DNA from 3 places in the Neomicrococcus aestuarii genome. Region 1 is predicted to be linked to each of the others. Evidence: predicted binding sites of a transcription regulator. Region 1 holds the regulator's gene; each other region holds the start of a gene.
What was found. Region 1 encodes HrcA, which represses chaperone genes, less so after heat shock. Its sites were predicted from a motif close to TTNGCACTCGNNNNNNNCGAGTGCNAA; they were not measured.
Positions count from the first base shown of each region.

Region 2: the regulator HrcA is predicted to act here: its motif matches at 3,089-3,115, upstream of groES (co-chaperone GroES).
Region 3: the regulator HrcA is predicted to act here: its motif matches at 3,971-3,997, upstream of groL (chaperonin GroEL).

Region 1 is NZ_JACHDR010000001.1:705,522-711,652, reverse strand. It holds gene arsB (ACR3 family arsenite efflux transporter) at 1-1,023, shown strand, start outside; gene HD598_RS03135 (arsenate reductase ArsC) at 1,020-1,433, shown strand; gene HD598_RS03130 (DUF3097 domain-containing protein) at 1,430-2,281, opposite strand; gene hrcA (heat-inducible transcriptional repressor HrcA) at 2,388-3,437, shown strand; gene dnaJ (molecular chaperone DnaJ) at 3,475-4,599, shown strand; gene HD598_RS03115 (16S rRNA (uracil(1498)-N(3))-methyltransferase) at 4,658-5,449, shown strand; gene HD598_RS03110 (GerMN domain-containing protein) at 5,497-6,131, opposite strand, start outside.
Region 2 is NZ_JACHDR010000001.1:2,437,705-2,443,835, forward strand. It holds gene HD598_RS11245 (glutamate--cysteine ligase) at 1-26, opposite strand, end outside; gene HD598_RS11250 (glycoside hydrolase family 3 protein) at 96-1,811, shown strand; gene HD598_RS11255 (class I SAM-dependent methyltransferase) at 1,808-3,049, opposite strand; gene groES (co-chaperone GroES) at 3,257-3,553, shown strand; gene groL (chaperonin GroEL) at 3,622-5,235, shown strand; gene guaB (IMP dehydrogenase) at 5,467-6,131, shown strand, end outside.
Region 3 is NZ_JACHDR010000001.1:1,120,922-1,127,052, forward strand. It holds gene HD598_RS04985 (DUF4031 domain-containing protein) at 1-659, shown strand, start outside; gene HD598_RS04990 (M20/M25/M40 family metallo-hydrolase) at 736-1,524, opposite strand; gene HD598_RS13720 (zinc-binding metallopeptidase family protein) at 1,503-1,874, opposite strand; gene groL (chaperonin GroEL) at 2,142-3,770, opposite strand; gene HD598_RS05000 (hypothetical protein) at 4,052-4,855, opposite strand; gene HD598_RS05005 (DUF3263 domain-containing protein) at 4,900-5,205, opposite strand; gene HD598_RS05010 (uracil-DNA glycosylase) at 5,297-6,085, shown strand; gene HD598_RS05015 (threonine/serine exporter family protein) at 6,098-6,131, opposite strand, start outside.

The sequences.
Region 1 (6,131 bases):
CTGGTCATCTGGATTCTGGCGGCCATGGCCCTCGGGCTCGGACTAGGACGACTCATCCCAGATCTGGGCCACGCCCTAGACTCCATCAAGGTCGCCGGAGTCTCCCTGCCGATCGCCCTGGGCCTGCTGGTGATGATCTACCCGGTCATGGCCAAGGTTCGCTACAACGAGACCGGGCGCGTGCTGAGCGATAAGAAACTGATGATCACCTCCCTGGTGATCAACTGGGCCCTCGCTCCGGCATTCATGTTCGTCCTAGCCTGGACCTTCCTGGCCGATCTTCCCGAATACCGCACCGGGTTGATCATCGTCGGACTGGCCCGCTGCATCGCGATGGTCTTCATCTGGAACGATCTGGCCTGCGGGGACCGCGAGGCCGCCGCCGTGCTGGTGGCCATCAACTCCGTCTTCCAGGTTCTCGCCTTCGGCGCGCTGGGTTGGTTCTACCTCCAGGTGCTGCCCACATGGTTGGGTCTACCGACTACCAGTGCCGAGTTCTCCGTCTGGTCCATCACGCTCTCGGTCCTAGTGTTCCTAGGCATCCCACTCATCGCAGGGTTCCTTACCCGTACCTTCGGCGAAAAGGCCAAGGGCAGGGAATGGTACGAGGACAAGTTCCTCCCCAAAATTGGCCCTTGGGCCCTCTACGGGCTGCTGTTCACCATTGTCGTTCTCTTCGCCCTGCAGGGTGATGCGATCATCGCTAAGCCGCTGGACGTCGCACGCATCGCGCTGCCGCTGCTGGTCTACTTCGCGGTGGTGTTCGGCGCGTCAATGCTCATTGGCCGCTCCCTGGGCATGGGCTACGCACGGACCACTACCTTGGCGTTCACTGCGGCGGGCAACAACTTCGAACTGGCCATCGCCGTCGCCATCGCCACCTTCGGCGTCACCAGCGGCCAGGCCCTAGCCGGAGTCGTCGGACCGCTCATCGAGGTCCCGGTGCTTGTAGCACTGGTCTACGTCGCCCTCTGGTCTCGCAAGTTCTTCGCTTCCTTCAACACCGCAAAGGTCAACGCATGAACACCACCGCTAAGCCCTCCGTCCTCTTCGTCTGCGTCCACAACGCCGGACGCTCCCAAATGGCAGCGGCCTTCCTGAGCAACCTCTCCAACGGGCAGATCGAGGTCCGCTCCGCCGGCTCGCAGCCAGCTAACACCGTGAACCCGGCTGCCGTCGCTGCGATGAACGAGGTCGGCATCGACATGTCCAACGAAATCCCCAAGATCCTCACCACCGAAGCCGTCAAGGAATCAGACGTGGTCATCACCATGGGCTGCGGCGATACGTGCCCCATCTTCCCGGGCAAGCGCTACGAGGACTGGAAACTGGAAGATCCAGCAGGCAAGGGCGTCGATTCCGTGCGCCCCATCCGTGACGAAATTCGCGCGCGCATCGAGACGCTGATCAGCGAACTTCTACCAACTCGCTAGTTATCCACTTCCGTCAGGAAGTCGATAATCTCCTCGACGCGACCCAGCAAGGCGGGTTCAATGTCGGCGTAGTTGGTGACGCGAGACAGAATTCGCCGCCAAGCCAGGCCCAGATCTTCGGGCGTGGAAGCTGGCCAGCCAAACGCGGTGACGATTCCGGTCTTCCAGTCTTGGCCGCGGGGGGCAACTGGCCAGGCGGGAATTCCCAGAGCGCTGGGCTTGACCGCCTGCCACACGTCTACGTACGGGTGACCCACAATCAGGACATTGCCGGCCGCGCCGGGAACTTTCATGGCGCGCTCGGCGATCTTCTGCTCCTTGGTGCCCATGACCAAGTGGTCTACAAGGATTCCCAAGCGACGCTGTGGGCTGGGCGCGAAGTCAGCGATCACCGCAGCCAAGTCGTCGACGCCGTGGAGCGGTTCCACCACAATGCCTTCCACGCGAAGGTCGTGGCCCCACACCTTCTCCACCAGCTCGGCGTCGTGCTTACCTTCAACCAAGATGCGGCTGGCACGTGCGGTGCGCGCTTTCAATCCCTGGACCACTACGGATCCGGAGGCAGAGCGCGTGACGGGAGGCAGCGTCGTCGTTTTCACGGGAGCAATGATGCGGACGGGTTCGCCGTCCAGAAGGAAGCCGTAACCGGCCTTGAAGGAACGGGTCTTTCCGCCGCGGCCCTCCAAGTGGAGCACCAACATGCCGCCGGATTTCTCAATCCGCATAATTTCACCCACAAAGCCGGTCTCGACGTCCTCGATGACCATGCCTTGCGCGGCAGGCACTTCTCGCAATAATTTCCGAACCGGCTTACCAATTGCTTGCGGTCCCCATGAGCTGTAGTCCACATCTCTCCTCTCCGGCCTTTGATGCTAGCAATGCCTCAAAAAGTATTAGACTTAGCACTTGATCGTGTCGAGTGCTAAAAGTATGAGCACTAGAGGGAGGTGCCGCATGGATCAGTTCAAAGCTAGCCGACGAGATACGTCCAAAACGGAACCTCGTCGCCTCGAAGTTCTCCGGGCGATCGTTGAGGATTTCGTGCAGACCCGTGAGCCAGTGGGCTCTAAGGCTCTCGTGGAACGTCATCTCTTGGACGTCTCTGCTGCCACCATTCGTAATGACATGGCGGCGCTTGAGGACGAGGGCTTCATCGTTGCACCACACACGTCGGCCGGCCGCATTCCCACGGAAAAGGGCTACCGCCATTTCGTGGACATGATTGAGGAAGTTCGCCCGCTCTCGGCGGCGGAGCGACGTGCCTTCCAGGTCATGCTCGAGGGCGCTGAGGATGTTGACGAAATCCTGGACCGCACGGTTCGCATGCTGGCTCAGATTACGCAGCAGGTTGCGGTTTTGCAGGTTCCCATAGTGGACGACGACGCTGTTCGGCATCTCGAGCTCGTTTCGTTGGGTGCCACTCAAGCATTGATCGTGCTCATTTCTTCCACCGGCAAGGTGGAGCAGCGCGTCATTGTGGTTCCACCGAGCACCACGGACGAGGTGTTGAGCGAAGTACGCACGGCCATCCTGAGCACCATTCAGGGCGAGCCGATGATGGTCGTGGGAGCCGAGGCTCGCGTCGGCGTCACCACGCTGCCGTTCCCACTGCGAGAGCTTGGCGAGCTGGTTGCCGCCGGACTCGAAGTCATGGCGAATCAGGGCAACAGCTCGCGCTATTTGGTAGCCGGTACTGGAAACCTGGCCCGCTCCACAAGCGACTTCCAGCAGACCATCACACCGATCTTGGACACCCTTGAGGAACAAGTTGTCCTCTTGCGGTTGTTGTCAGAACTAGAGCAAGACGCGCACGGAATCGCGGTGTCCATTGGACACGAGAATTCCTACGGAGGACTTTCCGAAGCTTCCCTCGTGGCGTCCTCCTACGGACCCGGGCAGCTCGCGAAGCTCGGCGTCCTTGGCCCGACGCGCATGGATTACCCCGCAAGTATGGCCGCCGTGAGAGCGGTAGCCCGGTACTTGTCACGAATTTTGGCCAGCTAGCACCTAGCTGAATCGCTAGAAAGGAAACTGCCACCACATGGCAACCCACTACGAGGTATTGGGCGTCTCCCAGGACGCCACCGCGGAAGAAATCAAGAAGGCATACCGCAAGCTCGCCCGTAAGCTCCACCCGGATATCAACCCGGGCGCGGAGGCTGCTGAAGAGTTCAAGCTCGTCACGCGCGCGTATGAAGTGCTCTCCGATCCGGATAAGCGCAACATCTACGATCAGACGGGTAACGAGAACGGCACGTCTCAAGGCTTCGGCGGCGGCGCTGGCGACTTCGGTTTCGGCGACATCTTTGAGCAGTTCTTCGGTGCCGCGTCCGGCGCAGGTCAGGGTCCCATCCCACGCACCAGCCGCGGACGCGATGCACTCATCACGGCAACCATCGAGCTCAAGGACGCCGTGCAGGGCACGGTTTACCCCTTGGACATTGAAACCGCCGTCACCTGCCCGGTCTGCGATGGCTCGTGCTGTGAAGCCGGCACGCAGCCGGAAACCTGCACCATTTGCCGCGGCCGCGGTCAGGTTCAACGCCCGGTTCGTTCTTTCTTGGGACAGATGATGACCCTCGAAACCTGCTCCGCTTGCCGCGGACACGGCACCATCATTCCTAGCCCGTGCCGCGAGTGCCAGGGCCAGGGCCGCATCCGTGAGCGCGTCACCAAGCAGCTCAAGATTCCAGCAGGCGTCAGCACGGGCACGCGTATCCGCTTGGACAGCCAAGGCGAAGTGGGCCCCGGCGGCGGACCTGCCGGTGACCTGTACGTGGAAATCGACGTCAAGCGCCACGCCGTCTTCGAGCGTGAAGGAAACGATCTTCACGCCGAAGTCACGCTGCCAATGACCGCTGCTTCGCTCGGTACCACCGTCAAGTTGGACACCTTCGATGGCTCGAAGGACGTCACCGTGGATCCAGGTACGCAGACGGGCCACACGGTCCGCTTGCCAGATCTTGGTGTGCCTCGTTTGCGTGGCTCGGGACGCGGAAACATCGTGGTTCACATCAACGTCGAGACTCCTACCAAGCTCGACGATGAACAGCGCGAGCTCCTCGAAAAGCTCGCCGCACTGCGCGGCGAAGAGTTCGCTGAGGGCCGCGTGGAGAACCGTGGAGGCTTCTTCTCGCGCCTCAAGGATCACTTGAACTCGCGCTAAAGCCGCCGCAGTTCACACCGCAGTTCACGTTGACGCTGAAAGACGCCGAAGGGGTCGCATGAGCAATCAAGCATTTTGGTACGGTTCGTCCTTGGCTGCAGTTGTTGCCGGTGACGAGCTGGAGCTCGGCGGCCCCGAGGGTCATCACGCGTCCAACGTAAAACGCATCGCGGTAGGTGAGCAGGTTGATCTCGTCGACGGCGAAGGTCACCGAGCTGTCACCGAGGTGACGGCAACCAGCAAGTCTGGCCTGTCCCTGAAAGCCCTCCAGCTCCACACTGAGGCCGCTCCGCGTTTCCCCGTCACTCTGGTGCAAGCCCTCGCCAAGGGAGACCGGGATCTTCAAGCGGTGGAGTCCGCCGTTGAGCTCGATGTCAGCCACGTTGTTCCATGGCAGTCGGAGCGCAGCATCGTCAAGTGGCCGGCCGATCGCGCGGCAAAAGCACTCGCCAAGTGGGAATCGCTGATCCTGTCTGCCACGAAACAATCACGCCGTAGCTTCCGGCCCAGCGTAGAAACGGCCATCACGTCCACGCAGCTGAAACGGCGCATCGGCGAATGGACGGCAGATGGCTCGCTCGTGGTCATCCTGCACGAGGCCGAAAACAACGCGCTAGCTCACGTGGTCTCTGCTTATCTCAACCAGAGAACCGCGCAAGGCGGACTTGAGGACGCAAGCGGCGCCGTCGTACTGATTGTTGGCCCTGAAGGCGGCATCAGCCCGCAAGAAATTGAGAAATTCACGCAAGCAGGAGCCGTTCCTGCGCTTTTGGGCCGCAACGTGCTGCGCAGTTCTAGCGCGGGGCCGGCGGCCATGGTGCTGGTGCGTCATCTCACCGGGGAGCTGTAGCCTTCCGCTCCTGTCAGAGTGGGACGCCCCAAGGGGACAGCGAATCGTTAGCTCATCGCGAAGGACTTGGTGTCCACCGCAACGCGTTCGCTAGAGCCTTCATTCTGACCCCACACCACCAATTGGTAGGTGCCAGGCTCGAGGTCCAACTCAAGGCGGAATTCTGAATCCGTGGGGAGCTTATTCGCCTGTGAGATTGTTCCGTCTGCCACGACGTCGCCCGTTTGGCCGTTTTCTACGCGCAATACCTCGTAGAAGGAGCCACCCGTGAAGCGCGATGTCAGGCCGAAGACTTTGAGTTTCTCGCCGTAAGTGGAACCCTCGGCCGGATCAATGACCCACAACGGCGCGCGGAGAGCACTATTTCGCGTCATTGGCTTGTCCAGCGTGACGAAACCCCACGCTTTGTAGCCTGTGCGGCCATCGACCGCGATTGACACGGTGGGATCCTGCTTTCCGGTCAGCAACCCGGAATTCGCGGCCGCAGCGGTAGCGGTGTACACCAATTGCTGGATGCTGCGTTCGGCCAAGCCCTTGTCAACGGAACGGTCGAAGGCATCGGAGGAGATGTCTACCGTGATCTCGTTCTCAGCTGTGATAGTTGCGCCGATGCGCTCAGCAGGGGACCACACATTGAAGTAGTTCGGATCCTTGGGCGTTCCCTCAAGCATGTACTTAACGC
Region 2 (6,131 bases), 1.7 Mb from region 1:
CGGCTTTGGGCGAAATCGATGCGCATGCGGCTCCTAGTATCCGGGTTTTCGACTAAAACGGATCGCTTTATCGTATCGGCGGTACCGTTAGTGAGGTGAATTCTAAGTTGTTTGTGGGCGTGGTTGGCGCGGCGTGTGCCGCTTCCGTGGCGTTGGCGGGGTGCACTTTTGCGCCGTCATCCGGTTCCTCTGGTGGCGGTTCTTCCACTACGACGACGCAGCCCGGCTCCGGCGGTTCGGCAACAGATAGTGCCACCCCGGCAGAGCCCCAAGTTTCGTCTTGGGGCCCAACCGTGGACACCATTTCTGCCGCTCAGGCCGAGGTCGCTGAGATGACGGTGCAGGAGAAAGCCGGGCAGGTGCTCGTAGCGTTCTTCTCCGGGAAGGACTACTCGTCTCAGGCGTCTCTTGTGAAGAAGCTGCACCTCGGTGGAGTGATCATGATGGGGGACAACATTCCGGTGTCCTCTGGAGGGTCCAACTCCAACTCCGGCGATTCCGGGGGAGCGACCGGGGGCGCTGCCGGCGTTGACACTGCCGCTTTGAAAGCAGCCACCAAGAAACTTAGCTCCGCCTTGGCGAGCGAACGTTCATGGCCAGGCATCGTTGGCGTGGACCAAGAAGGCGGGCAGGTGGCGCGTGTTCAGGCGCCATTGACCGAGTGGCCCACCGGCATGACCTACGGCGCCGCGAACGATCCAGTATTGACTGAAAAGGCATCGCAGGCCCTGAACCAGGATCTTGCGGACCTGGGCTTCACCATGAACTTTGCGCCGGACGCGGATGTGACCATTGGTCCCGCTGATCCTGTCATTGGTGCGCGATCCATGGGGTCCGATCCTTCGCTCGTCGCCACAAACGCCGAGGCCGCGTGGAAAGGTGCCGTGGCAGCCGGTGTTATGCCTTCACTGAAGCACTTTCCGGGACACGGTTCTGTGACCACCGATTCTCACGTGGGGCTTCCTGTGCAATCCGTATCCGTGTCGGCGTTGGAAGCGCGCGACTGGGTGCCCTTCAAAGAGTCCATATCTGCCGGTGTGCCGATGATCATGATGGGGCATATTGCCGTCACTTCTTTGGACCCGGGCGTGGCCTCATCGGTGTCCTCTGCGTCCTACAAAGCGTTGCGGGATCTGGGCTTTGAAGGTGTAGTGGTGACCGATGCCTTGAACATGGGGGCGTTGACGGAGTCCTTTTCGACGGGCCAAGAAACTGTTGCCGCGCTCAAAGCCGGTGCTGATCTGCTGATCATGCCGCCTGATGTTTCGGCCGCTCATGCGGCGATTGTGGCGGCTGTGAAGAATGGGACTTTGAAAGAGTCGCGTTTGGATGAGGCCGCCGCTCGAGTGGTTACCTTGCAGATGATGCAGCAACAAAAGTTGGAGGCTGCCTCCTCCGACCTTGATCCTGCCGCTGAAAGCCAGGCCATCTCCGCCGCGGCCATCACCGCTTTCGGCTCAAAGTGCAGCGGCCCTTTGGTCACGGGCGGGATCAGGATTTCTGGCGGAAACGCCACGGACCGGGCACGACTAGTGAGCGCCGCAGAGGAAGCCGGACTCAGCGTTGGTAGCGGAACCTCGGTGGCCCTGTTAGGAACGGGAAGCGCCTACGCAACCGCAGACGTCGTCGTCGCACTGGATGCCCCGTATGGTCTCGCGAACTCGCAAGCAACCACCAAAGTGGCGCTTTACGGGCGAACGGAGGGTGCGTTCGACGCGCTCGTTGACGTCCTCACGGGTGACGCAGAGGCGACCGGAAAGCTCCCGGTGGAGGTCGGCGATCTGCCGATCGGAACGGGCTGTAGTTCCTAAACCGGCTCTACCTCGATCGCTACTCGCTCATCGCCCACGCGGGTCAAGATGAGTGTCGCTTTGGTCTTATTCTTCTTCGAGCCGGACCCGGCAAGAAGCACCTTCCGAAGCTCCTCGGGTGACACATCGAGGCCGCGCTTCTTGATATCCAGGACACCTATTCCAGACGCTTTCACCCAAGAACGCAGCGACTTCACGTGATACGGCCGCACGGCCACCACCCGGTACGCGCGGGCGAAAGGCGTCGAAACCAAGGACGGCGCCATGAAGTACGCGATGTGCGGATCAAGCAACGAACCGCCCACGGATTCAGCCACATCAAGCACCAATCCGGCCCGGATCACGGCGCCGTCAGGTTCATAGATGTACCCGGAGATATCGTCTGGGGAGACCGGCGACCCAACACCGGTAGCGCCGGAGAAATCAGTTGCAGCGTGAAGTTCGTGGGCTCCGTCGTCGTCCAGAACCAAAGCCGAGCGCCGCACGTCCGCGCGCCGCAGCGCACCGAACCACAGCGCAACTTCGGTGACGTCCCCGTCCACACTGACCCATTGTGCTTCACAGTTTGCGGGCACGGATCCGTGCGGAATGCCGGGTCCCAGCTTCACGCCCACGGGAAGGCCAGCGTCCGCGAGCCGCTCGACGAAGGACAGCGGAGGGCTGAAGGCTTCGGGATCGAAGATGCGTTGCGTGTTGCCGCCGGCGTGCGTGCGTCGCGCCGGATCCAGCCAGACGCCGTCAAAACCTGAAAGATCAAAGGCCGTGGCGTCGCCAAGTTCCACGCGCGCGTTATCGAACGGCATGAGGTTGATCGTTGCGGCAGCCGCCGTCGTCTCATCCAGCTCCACGGCCGTCACGTTCATTCCCAGCGCGGCTAGCGCCATGGCGTCCGTGCCCAGCCCGCAGCCGAGGTCCGCAATCTGGCGTAACCCCGCGGCGCGGAATCGTTCGGCGTGGTGCGCGGCCACTTGGAGGCGGGTGGCTTGCTCGAGCCCGGCGCGGGTAAAAATCATGCGCTCAGCGAACGCACCCAATTTCGGTTTAGCGAGGTGCCGCAAGCGGATTTGGTGTACGACGCCGCTGCTCACCTCCGGCGAATAGCTCGCTTTCCGTAGGGCAAGATTGAGCGCGATGCCCTGATCCTCGGTGTTTGCGGAGGTTGGATCGGTGGATTCGAGGAGCGCGAAACCTTCGGGGGTCAAGACCGCTTCGAGGAGTTCGGCATCTGAAATGGGCATGCGTCAAGCCTAGACTTCGCTGGGAGTGCATCCCATTCATTGGCACTCGCCTTGACCGAGTGCTAATTCATTTCCTAGAGTCGTAGTTAGCACTCGATGCCTTCGGGTGCTAAAGCCTGAGGTACTTGCCAGCTGGCACCGCGACGACGGTTGGTAGCCCTTGAGGCCCAAGACACCATTGGTAACTCATGCAAAGGAGAGAACCGAATGTCGGTCTCTATCAAGCCTCTCGAGGATCGTATTGTTGTTCAGCCGCTCGAAGCTGAGCAGACCACCGCTTCCGGTCTTGTCATTCCTGACACCGCGAAGGAAAAGCCACAAGAGGGCAAGGTCGTAGCTGTTGGACCGGGCCGCGTTGATGACAACGGCAACCGCGTTCCTGTAGACGTTGCCGAAGGCGACGTTGTGATCTACTCCAAGTACGGCGGAACCGAAGTTAAGGTTGGCGGCCAGGAGTACTTGGTGCTTTCCGCTCGCGACGTTCTCGCAGTCGTCGTCAAGTAGTTTTTGAGCACGGAGCCCTGGCGATCTGCCGGGGCTCTTGCCACGTTTACTGAAAGAAGAAGATACACATGGCAAAGCAGTTGGTGTTTAATGACGCCGCCCGCAAAGCGCTAGAAGCCGGTGTTGACCGTTTGGCTGACACCGTCAAGGTGACGCTCGGCCCACGTGGCCGCAACGTTGTTCTGGACAAGAAGTGGGGCGCCCCCACCATCACGAACGATGGTGTGACGATCGCTCGCGAAATCGAGCTTGATGACCCGTACGAGAACTTGGGTGCTCAGCTCGCCAAGGAAGTAGCTACCAAGACCAACGACGTGGCCGGCGACGGAACCACCACGGCAACCGTTCTTGCTCAGGCACTCGTGAAGGAAGGCTTGCGCAACGTTGCCGCAGGCGCCGCTCCGGGTCAGCTCAAGCACGGCATCGAGGTTGCTGTTGAGGCTGTTGCACAGCGTCTTCAGGACAACGCTCGTCCGGTTGAGGGCCAGCAGGTTGCAAACGTAGCCGCGATCTCGGCACAGTCCGAAGAAATCGGCGAACTCTTGGCTGAGGCCTTCGGCAAGGTGGGCACCGAGGGTGTCATCACCATCGAAGAGTCCAACACCACGAACACCGAATTGGTGATCACCGAAGGCATGCAGTTCGACAAGGGCTACTTGTCCCCGAACTTCGTGACGGACCCAGAGCGCCAGGAAGCCGTTCTTGAGGATGCTTACGTCCTCATCAACTCCGGCAAGATCTCCACGGTTGCAGAGTTCTTGCCACTGTTGGAGAAGGTTCTTCAGGAGAAGAAGCCACTCTTCATCATCTCTGAGGACGTTGAGGGCGAGGCTTTGTCCACGCTCGTTGTCAACAAGATCCGTGGCACCCTGAACGCTGTTGCCGTCAAGGCTCCAGGCTTCGGCGACCGCCGCAAGGCCATGATGCAGGACATCGCCATCCTCACGGGTGCTCAGGTTGTTTCCCCTGATCTTGGCCTCAAGCTGGATCAGGTGGGACTCGAGGTGTTGGGTACGGCTCGCCGCATCACCATCACCAAGGACAACACCACCATTGTTGACGGTGGCGGATCTGAAGAGGACATCAAGGATCGCGTCTCCCAGATCAAGGCTGAAGTTTCCCGCACGGACTCCGACTGGGATCGTGAGAAGCTCCAGGAGCGCCTCGCGAAGCTGGCCGGCGGCGTGGGTGTCATCAAGGTAGGTGCTGCAACTGAGGTTGAACTCAAGGAGCGCAAGCACCGTATTGAGGATGCCGTTTCCGCAACCCGCGCTGCTCTTGAAGAGGGCATCGTGGCCGGTGGCGGAACCGCTTTGGTTGACGCGCTGAGCGCTCTCGACGAGGACGAGTCCGTCAAGGCTCTGACCGGCGATGCCGCTACGGCCGTTGGAATTGTTCGCCGCGCATTGGTGCAGCCACTTCGCTGGATTGCTATCAACGCTGGCCACGACGGTTCCGTCATTGCTGCCAAGGTTGCCGAGCTTCCTGTGAACAGTGGCTTCAACGCGAAGACCGGTGTTTTCGAGGACCTCTTGGCCGCTGGCGTCATCGACCCAGTCAAGGTCACCCGTTCGGCCCTGCGCAACGCTGCATCCATCGCAGCGCTCGTGCTGACCACGGAAACCCTTGTGGTGGAGAAGCCAGAAGAAGACGAAGATGATCACGCAGGTCACAACCACTAATCACGTGGTTTGATCTCCAGGATTGACGCAGGTTGGGGTGGGGCATCCGAAAGGGTGCTCCACCCCAACCTGTTTCTGCATCCCAAGTACTTCACCCGGAGATCCTCATCCGGGCACCAGTACTGCGCAAACACTCCCAAGCGCGGGCTAATCCACATGACGAATCCCACATATGACTGTAGGAATCGTTCCTAGCGCCTCAGCGTTCTAGGATGAAAGCATCCCTCATGCATGAAAGGCACAGACGTGACCGAATTCAACCCGTTCGCATTTGAAGGTCTGACGTACGACGACGTACTGCTCTTGCCTGGCCCTACGGATGTCATCCCATCCGAAGCGGACACCACCACGAAGCTCACCAAGCGTATTGAGCTGAACATTCCTATTGTGTCCGCTGCAATGGATACGGTCACGGAATCCCCGATGGCAATCGCTTTGGCCCGTCAGGGTGGCATTGGCATCATTCACCGCAACCTTTCAATTGAAGATCAGGCCTACGAAGTGGACCGCGTCAAGCGCTCCGAGTCCGGCATGATCACGGATCCGGTCACCATCACTCCGGATGCTTCCCTGCAGGAACTCGATGATTTGTGCGGCCAGTACCGCGTCTCGGGCCTTCCCGTGGTGGATGAGAACAAGAAGCTCTTGGGCATCATCACCAACCGCGACATCCGTTTTGTGCCGCGCGAAGAATTCGCCACCACCAAGGTCTACGAAAAGATGACCGTCATGCCGCTGATCACGGCAAAGGTGGGAATCTCCCGCCAGGAAGTCATTGACCTCTTGGGCCAGCACCGCATCGAGAAGCTTCCGCTCGTTGATGACAATGACATCCTTCAGGGCTTGATCACGGTCAAGGACTTCGACAAGGCTGAGCAGTACCCGCTCGCTACGAA
Region 3 (6,131 bases), 420 kb from region 1:
TGCGCGTTCCGGCCCGCCAACGGCCGGAGAAACTGAATTCCATCCTCATGCGGCGGTGGAATCAGCTGGCACCCGGGCATGAGGACGTCGGGCGAGCGCTGGTAGCACGGTGGTCCCACATGGACCGCCACTATCACTCAAGCACCCACTTACTGGCAGTGCTGAACGCACTGGAACTCTTGTCATCTAGAAGCGAAGATCCCGGAACGTATCCCAGCGCCCAGGGGTTCACTGCGTGGTATCACGACGCCATCTACAACGGCGTTCCCGGTACAGACGAAGAACAATCAGCCGAACTGGCCGCTGCCGAGATGTCCCAGATGGGCGTGGACGCACCCGTAATTGACGAAACCGTCCGGCTGATCCTGCTCACCAAAACCCATGACCCTGACCCGGATGATCAAGCCGGCAAGGTGTTCGTTGACGCGGACCTTGAAGTTCTAGCGCGCGCCGAGAAGGACTATCGGCGATACACGGACGATGTGCGGGAAGAATACCGACACGTTCCGGATGAGCTCTTCCGTGAGGGCCGGGCGAAGATCCTCCAGGATCTTCTCGATAAGCCACACCTCTTCGAAACAGGTACTGGTCGTACTTTGTGGGAGTCTCGCGCCCGCTTGAACCTCCAACAAGAATTGCGCGAGCTACGAAACGTGTAGCCCGCGCAATCCAAGGAAACAGCCTTAGCCAGAAAATCTGGTCACTGGACCGAAGACCCGTAAACGCCCGTGCCCGCTACTTGGCCAAGTAGGCGCACGCGGCAACCACCACGTTGGAGGTTCCCGTACCGATCGTTGGGTCCATGACCGGAGCGAAGTAAGGCGAGTGGTTCGCTGGGATGTCCAGAGCCACCCGGCCGGATGCTAGCGCTTGCTGATAGCTGTACGGGTCAGCTCCGCCGAAGGTCCAATACGTGTAAGGCGTTCCGAAGGCGTTCGGGATGTTGGAGAAGTCCTCAGAGGCCGTGGCTGGCTTCGAGGTGAAGACCAACTGCTCGCCGTAGTGCTCGCGCAAAGCGGAGTGAACGTGTTCCGTCACCGTCGGGTCATTCAAGGTCAGCGGGAATTGGTCGTAGTACTCGAACGTAGGCTCCGCCGGCGATCCTGCAGCCTGGCACTCACCGCGCACAATTCGTTCGATCGCAGCGAGCACGTGGGCGCGCACATCGAGATCGTACGTGCGGACGTTCAGCAACAAGGTGGCGTGATCCGTGATGATGTTGCTCTTGGAGCCCACCTGAATGGAACCCACCGTCACCACAGCGAACGTTCCGGGCGCCAGCTCACGGGAGACCACGCTCTGGAGTCGCAGAACCACGGACGCGGCAAGAACAGCCGGGTCCACGGAGTTGTGAGGCATGGATCCGTGAGAACCGCGTCCCCACAACGTGATCTTGATGCTGTCGCCCGCCGAAAGGGTGGGGCCTTCATTGATGCCCGTGTACCCGGACTCGTAGTTGATGACGTGCTGAGCCAGCGCCACGTCTGGGCGCGGAATGCGATTCACCAAGCCGTCATGCAGCATGGCGTTTGCTCCGTCGGCGACTTCCTCGGCGGGCTGGAACAGGGCAATGAACGTGCCGTGCGCACAGTGGACGCGTACGGAGAGCCGGTGGCTTCCGTGACGGGCAGGGCATCGGTGTCCGCGCGGCACAGGACCGTTGGACCCTCGCCGTTGCGTAGGATTCCGACGACGCCAGTGCCACCGACACGTTGTACTTCGAAGCCGAAGGATTCGAGTCTTTCCTCGATGATTCCGGCGGTACGAGTTTCTTGAAAGCTGAGTTCGGGGTGTTGGTGCAGGTCTACGTACAGTTCGCGCTGCCAGGGTAGTTCTTGTTCGAGATGGGCCAGGATTTCTTGTGCAACCGTCATGAGTACTCCCAATTATGTGTGCCACTCCAATGAGAGGCGACGGCGTCCCACACTTCGCCGAGCCGCCCGCGGCCTCCGCTTCCATCATTCGCACATGACGGGCACGGTCAAGCATCGGTTACGCCTTCATTGCGCGGTTCTAACGGCGAACTCCCACCTATAAAACAGAAGTGTCCAGCCGTCACACATGACGGCTGGACACTTCTACTGAACTTATTGCGTGTGGTTCACGCGAGGGCGACGTCCTAGGAAGGAAGTCCGGTTGGCTTAGAAGCCGCCCATGCCGCCCATCTCGTCTCCACCTGGCATTGCAGGAGCAGACTTCTCAGGCTTGTCAGCAACAACGGCCTCGGTGGTCAAGAAGAGACCAGCGATGGAAGCTGCGTTCTGAAGAGCCGAGCGGGTCACCTTCACAGGATCGTTGATGCCTGCTGCAAGGAGGTCAACGTACTCGCCGGTTGCAGCGTTCAAGCCGTGACCAGCCGGGAGACCCTTGACCTTGTCAGCAACAACGCCTGGCTCGAGGCCAGCGTTGAAGGCGATCTGCTTGAGCGGAGCTTCGATGGCGACCTTGACGATGTTAGCGCCGGTAGCCTCGTCACCTTCAAGAACGAGCTTTGCGAAAGCCTTCTCGCCAGCCTGAATCAGAGCCACGCCACCACCGGCGACGATGCCTTCTTCAACAGCCGCCTTTGCGTTGCGGACAGCGTCCTCAATGCGGTGCTTACGTTCCTTGAGCTCAACTTCGGTAGCTGCGCCAGCCTTGATGACAGCAACGCCGCCAGCAAGCTTAGCGAGACGCTCCTGAAGCTTCTCACGGTCGTAATCGGAATCGGAGTTCTCGATCTCGGCGCGAATCTGGTTGACGCGGCCGGCGATTTCCTCAGCAGAGCCAGCACCCTCAACGATGGTGGTCTCATCCTTGGTGACAACAACCTTGCGAGCGGTACCGAGGAGATCCAAGGTAGCGTTCTCAAGCTTGAGGCCAACCTCTTCAGAGATGACCTGGCCACCCGTGAGGATCGCGATGTCAGCAAGCATGGCCTTGCGGCGGTCGCCGAAGCCTGGAGCCTTAACGGCAACAGACTTGAAGAGGCCACGGATCTTGTTGACCACGAGGGTTGCAAGAGCTTCGCCTTCGATGTCTTCGGCGATGATCAGCAGCGGCTTGCCGGACTGCATGACCTTCTCGAGGACAGCAACGAGGTCCTTGACGTTGGAGATCTTCGAGTTGACGATCAGGATGTACGGATCTTCAAGGACGGTCTCCTGGCGCTCTGCGTCGGTGACGAAGTAAGCGGAGATGTAGCCCTTGTCGAAGCGCATACCTTCGGTCAGTTCAAGGTCAAGGCCAAACGTGTTGGACTCTTCGACCGTGATGACGCCTTCCTTGCCCACCTTGTCGAGGGCCTCGGCGATGAGCTCGCCGATCTGGGAGTCGCCAGCGGAGATCGATGCCGTAGCGGCGATCTCTTCCTTGGTTTCGATTTCCTTAGCGGAAGCAAGGAGTTCAGCCGTAACAGCTTCAACAGCCTTTTCGATGCCGCGCTTCAGGGACAGTGGGTCGGCTCCGGCAGCAACGTTGCGCAGGCCTTCCTTCACGAGTGCCTGAGCAAGAACGGTAGCGGTCGTGGTGCCGTCACCAGCGACGTCGTCCGTCTTCTTAGCAACTTCCTTGACGAGCTCCGCACCGATCTTCTCGTACGGATCGTCGAGTTCGATTTCCTTAGCGATGGAAACACCGTCGTTCGTGATGGTGGGAGCGCCCCACTTCTTCTCGAGAACAACGTTGCGACCACGTGGGCCGAGCGTTACCTTGACGGCGTCTGCGAGCGTGTTCAATCCACGCTCGAGGCCGCGGCGTGCTTCCTCATCAAATGCAATGATCTTGGCCATAACGGCTAGGGTCCTTTCGGAACATTCATGCGTTGATGGACTTCCAAATGCCCGCGACGGACGGCCGAGTCACCACGGCATACGGAGCCGCAGTCACAAGAACCTCATCGAGAAGTCCGGGTTCACTGGGGCCGCATCCGCAAAGTGCAACCACGAGGGCTGAAACTTAGCAGTCACGGCCTGTGAGTGCTAACTCCATGTTGGCACTCTCCGTCACCGAGTGCAAACTCCTGAGACACTTTGCGCAGGAATTCTTTCCACGAGCGAACAGCCCGCGAAGACTATGGATTTTTTGGCGTAGTGGTCTTCGATGCGCCGTTTCCGTTTTGAGGCGGCGTCGAGGCTGTCGAAGAAGAACTAGCGGTCGGCTTGGTCGACGGCGGTGTCGACGTTGGAGACGACGGCTTCACAGAAGTTGGAGTAGCGGAAGTCGTCGGAGCCTTAGTGGTGGTCGGTGCCGCGGACGTCGCGGACGTTGGAGCCGCTGAGGTCGTCGGCGCCTTAGTGCTGGTCGGCGCTTTCGAGGTGCTCGGCTTGGTGGTGGTGCGAGGCGCCTGCGTGGTCCGCGGCGCCTGCGTGGTCCGCGGCGCCTGCGTCGGCTGCGGGATGTAGGTGGTTCGCGGAGCCTGCGTGGTCACAGGCGCCTTCGAAGACGAAGCAGAAGAAGACGAAGACGAGGCCGTGGAATCAGAAGACGGCGTCCAAGTAGACGTGTAGGAGCTCAGAGGACTCGATGATCCAGTGGACGTCGATGCCACTGGAACAGGCGTGGAGGTGTTGTTCTTGAACAGGTTAGGAACCACGAACAGTGCCAACGCACCCACCACAAGCGCTGCAGTTCCAGCGATCAGGATTGGGAGCAGGCCTTTGCGGCTGGGCTCGTCATCGACGTAAATGTATTCGTAGTCGTCCGCGTACTGCGGATCATCGGCGGACAAATTCGCGGCATACGGCGCGGAAGCGGCTCCGGCAGTTGCTGCCCCGGCGGTTGAACTCGCAGCAAGGGGCGCACCAAAGCCCCGGTGCGCACCAGCGCTACCGGTGCCTTCCGGAATATTGTCGAACTCGTCCTGAGGGTATTGCACGTCCGCTTCTCCATCGTCCAGTGACGCAGCGGGCGCGGGCGAACCTACGCGCCAGAAAGATGCCGCTGCTGCAAACGCGTCTTATGCCGTGAGCTTCGCATGCGACGAAGCCTCTTGACCAACATCGGATCGTAGGCAAGTGCCGCTTCCGTGTCGATTAACGCGTTCAGAGTTTGATAATAGTGGGTCGCGGAAAGATCGAACAGCTGACGAATTGCTTCTTCTTTGGCGCCAGCAAGCTTCCACCACTGCCGCTCAAACGTCAAGATGCGCTGTTCAAGTTCAGAAAGCGATGACGTTTGATCGAATTCAAAGGCGGCGTTGCCGGCCTGAGACGTTACCGAACTCACGCTAAAATCCTCACTTCTTAGTCTAGTTTTCCAGTTTAGGCGCAAATTACACGCTTGTCATTCGCTGTATTTCCGGCGTTAGATGGGAGACATGACTGTGGGTACTTTTCTGGGCGGCTTCGATGTTTCCGCGGTTCACCCGCACTGGCTCCCGCTGTTGGAGCGCTTTGAGCCGCAACTCACGCAAATTGCAGCTCGGATTTCTGCCCGGGGTGTGACTTCCCAAGGTAGGACTTCTCAGGATCGAAATTCCCAATACGACGACGCAAGCCGGCTCCCAGCCTCGGCTCCCGCTTACTTGCCCGCACCGGAGCGGGTATTCGCGTCCCTAGCGATGGCACCTTCCGCGGTGCGCGCCGTCGTACTGGGTCAGGATCCGTACCCGACCCCAGGCCACGCCATTGGGCTCGCGTTCGCTACCGAACGTCATGTCCGGCCGCTCCCCCGCAGCTTGAGCAATGTCTATAAGGAACTCCACGATGACATGGGCATTGCCCCTGCAGAGCACGGGGATCTCACCGTGTGGGTCGATCAAGGAGTGCTGCTGCTGAATCGCGTTCTCACGGTGGCTCCTGGGCAAGCGGGCGCTCATCAGAAGATGGGCTGGGAAGAGGTCACGAGTGCGATCGTGAGCGAAGTGGCGTCAATGGGGAATCCGCTTGTGGGGATTTTGTGGGGCAAACCCGCGCAGACTCTTGCGCCCCTGTTTGGCTCGACGCCTCTCATCCAGAGCGCCCACCCATCACCGCTGTCCGCGCGGCGCGGATTCTTTGGTTCGTGCCCGTTCAGCAGGACCAACCAGTACCTTGTGGAGCAGGGCGCTGAGCCGATTGATTGGCAGATTCCTGCCGGTGATGCGCAAGCGAGTCTTTTTTACTGAGACGGAACGTGTCTAGCGGCGCCTAATGCGGCGACGCTCGTTACGG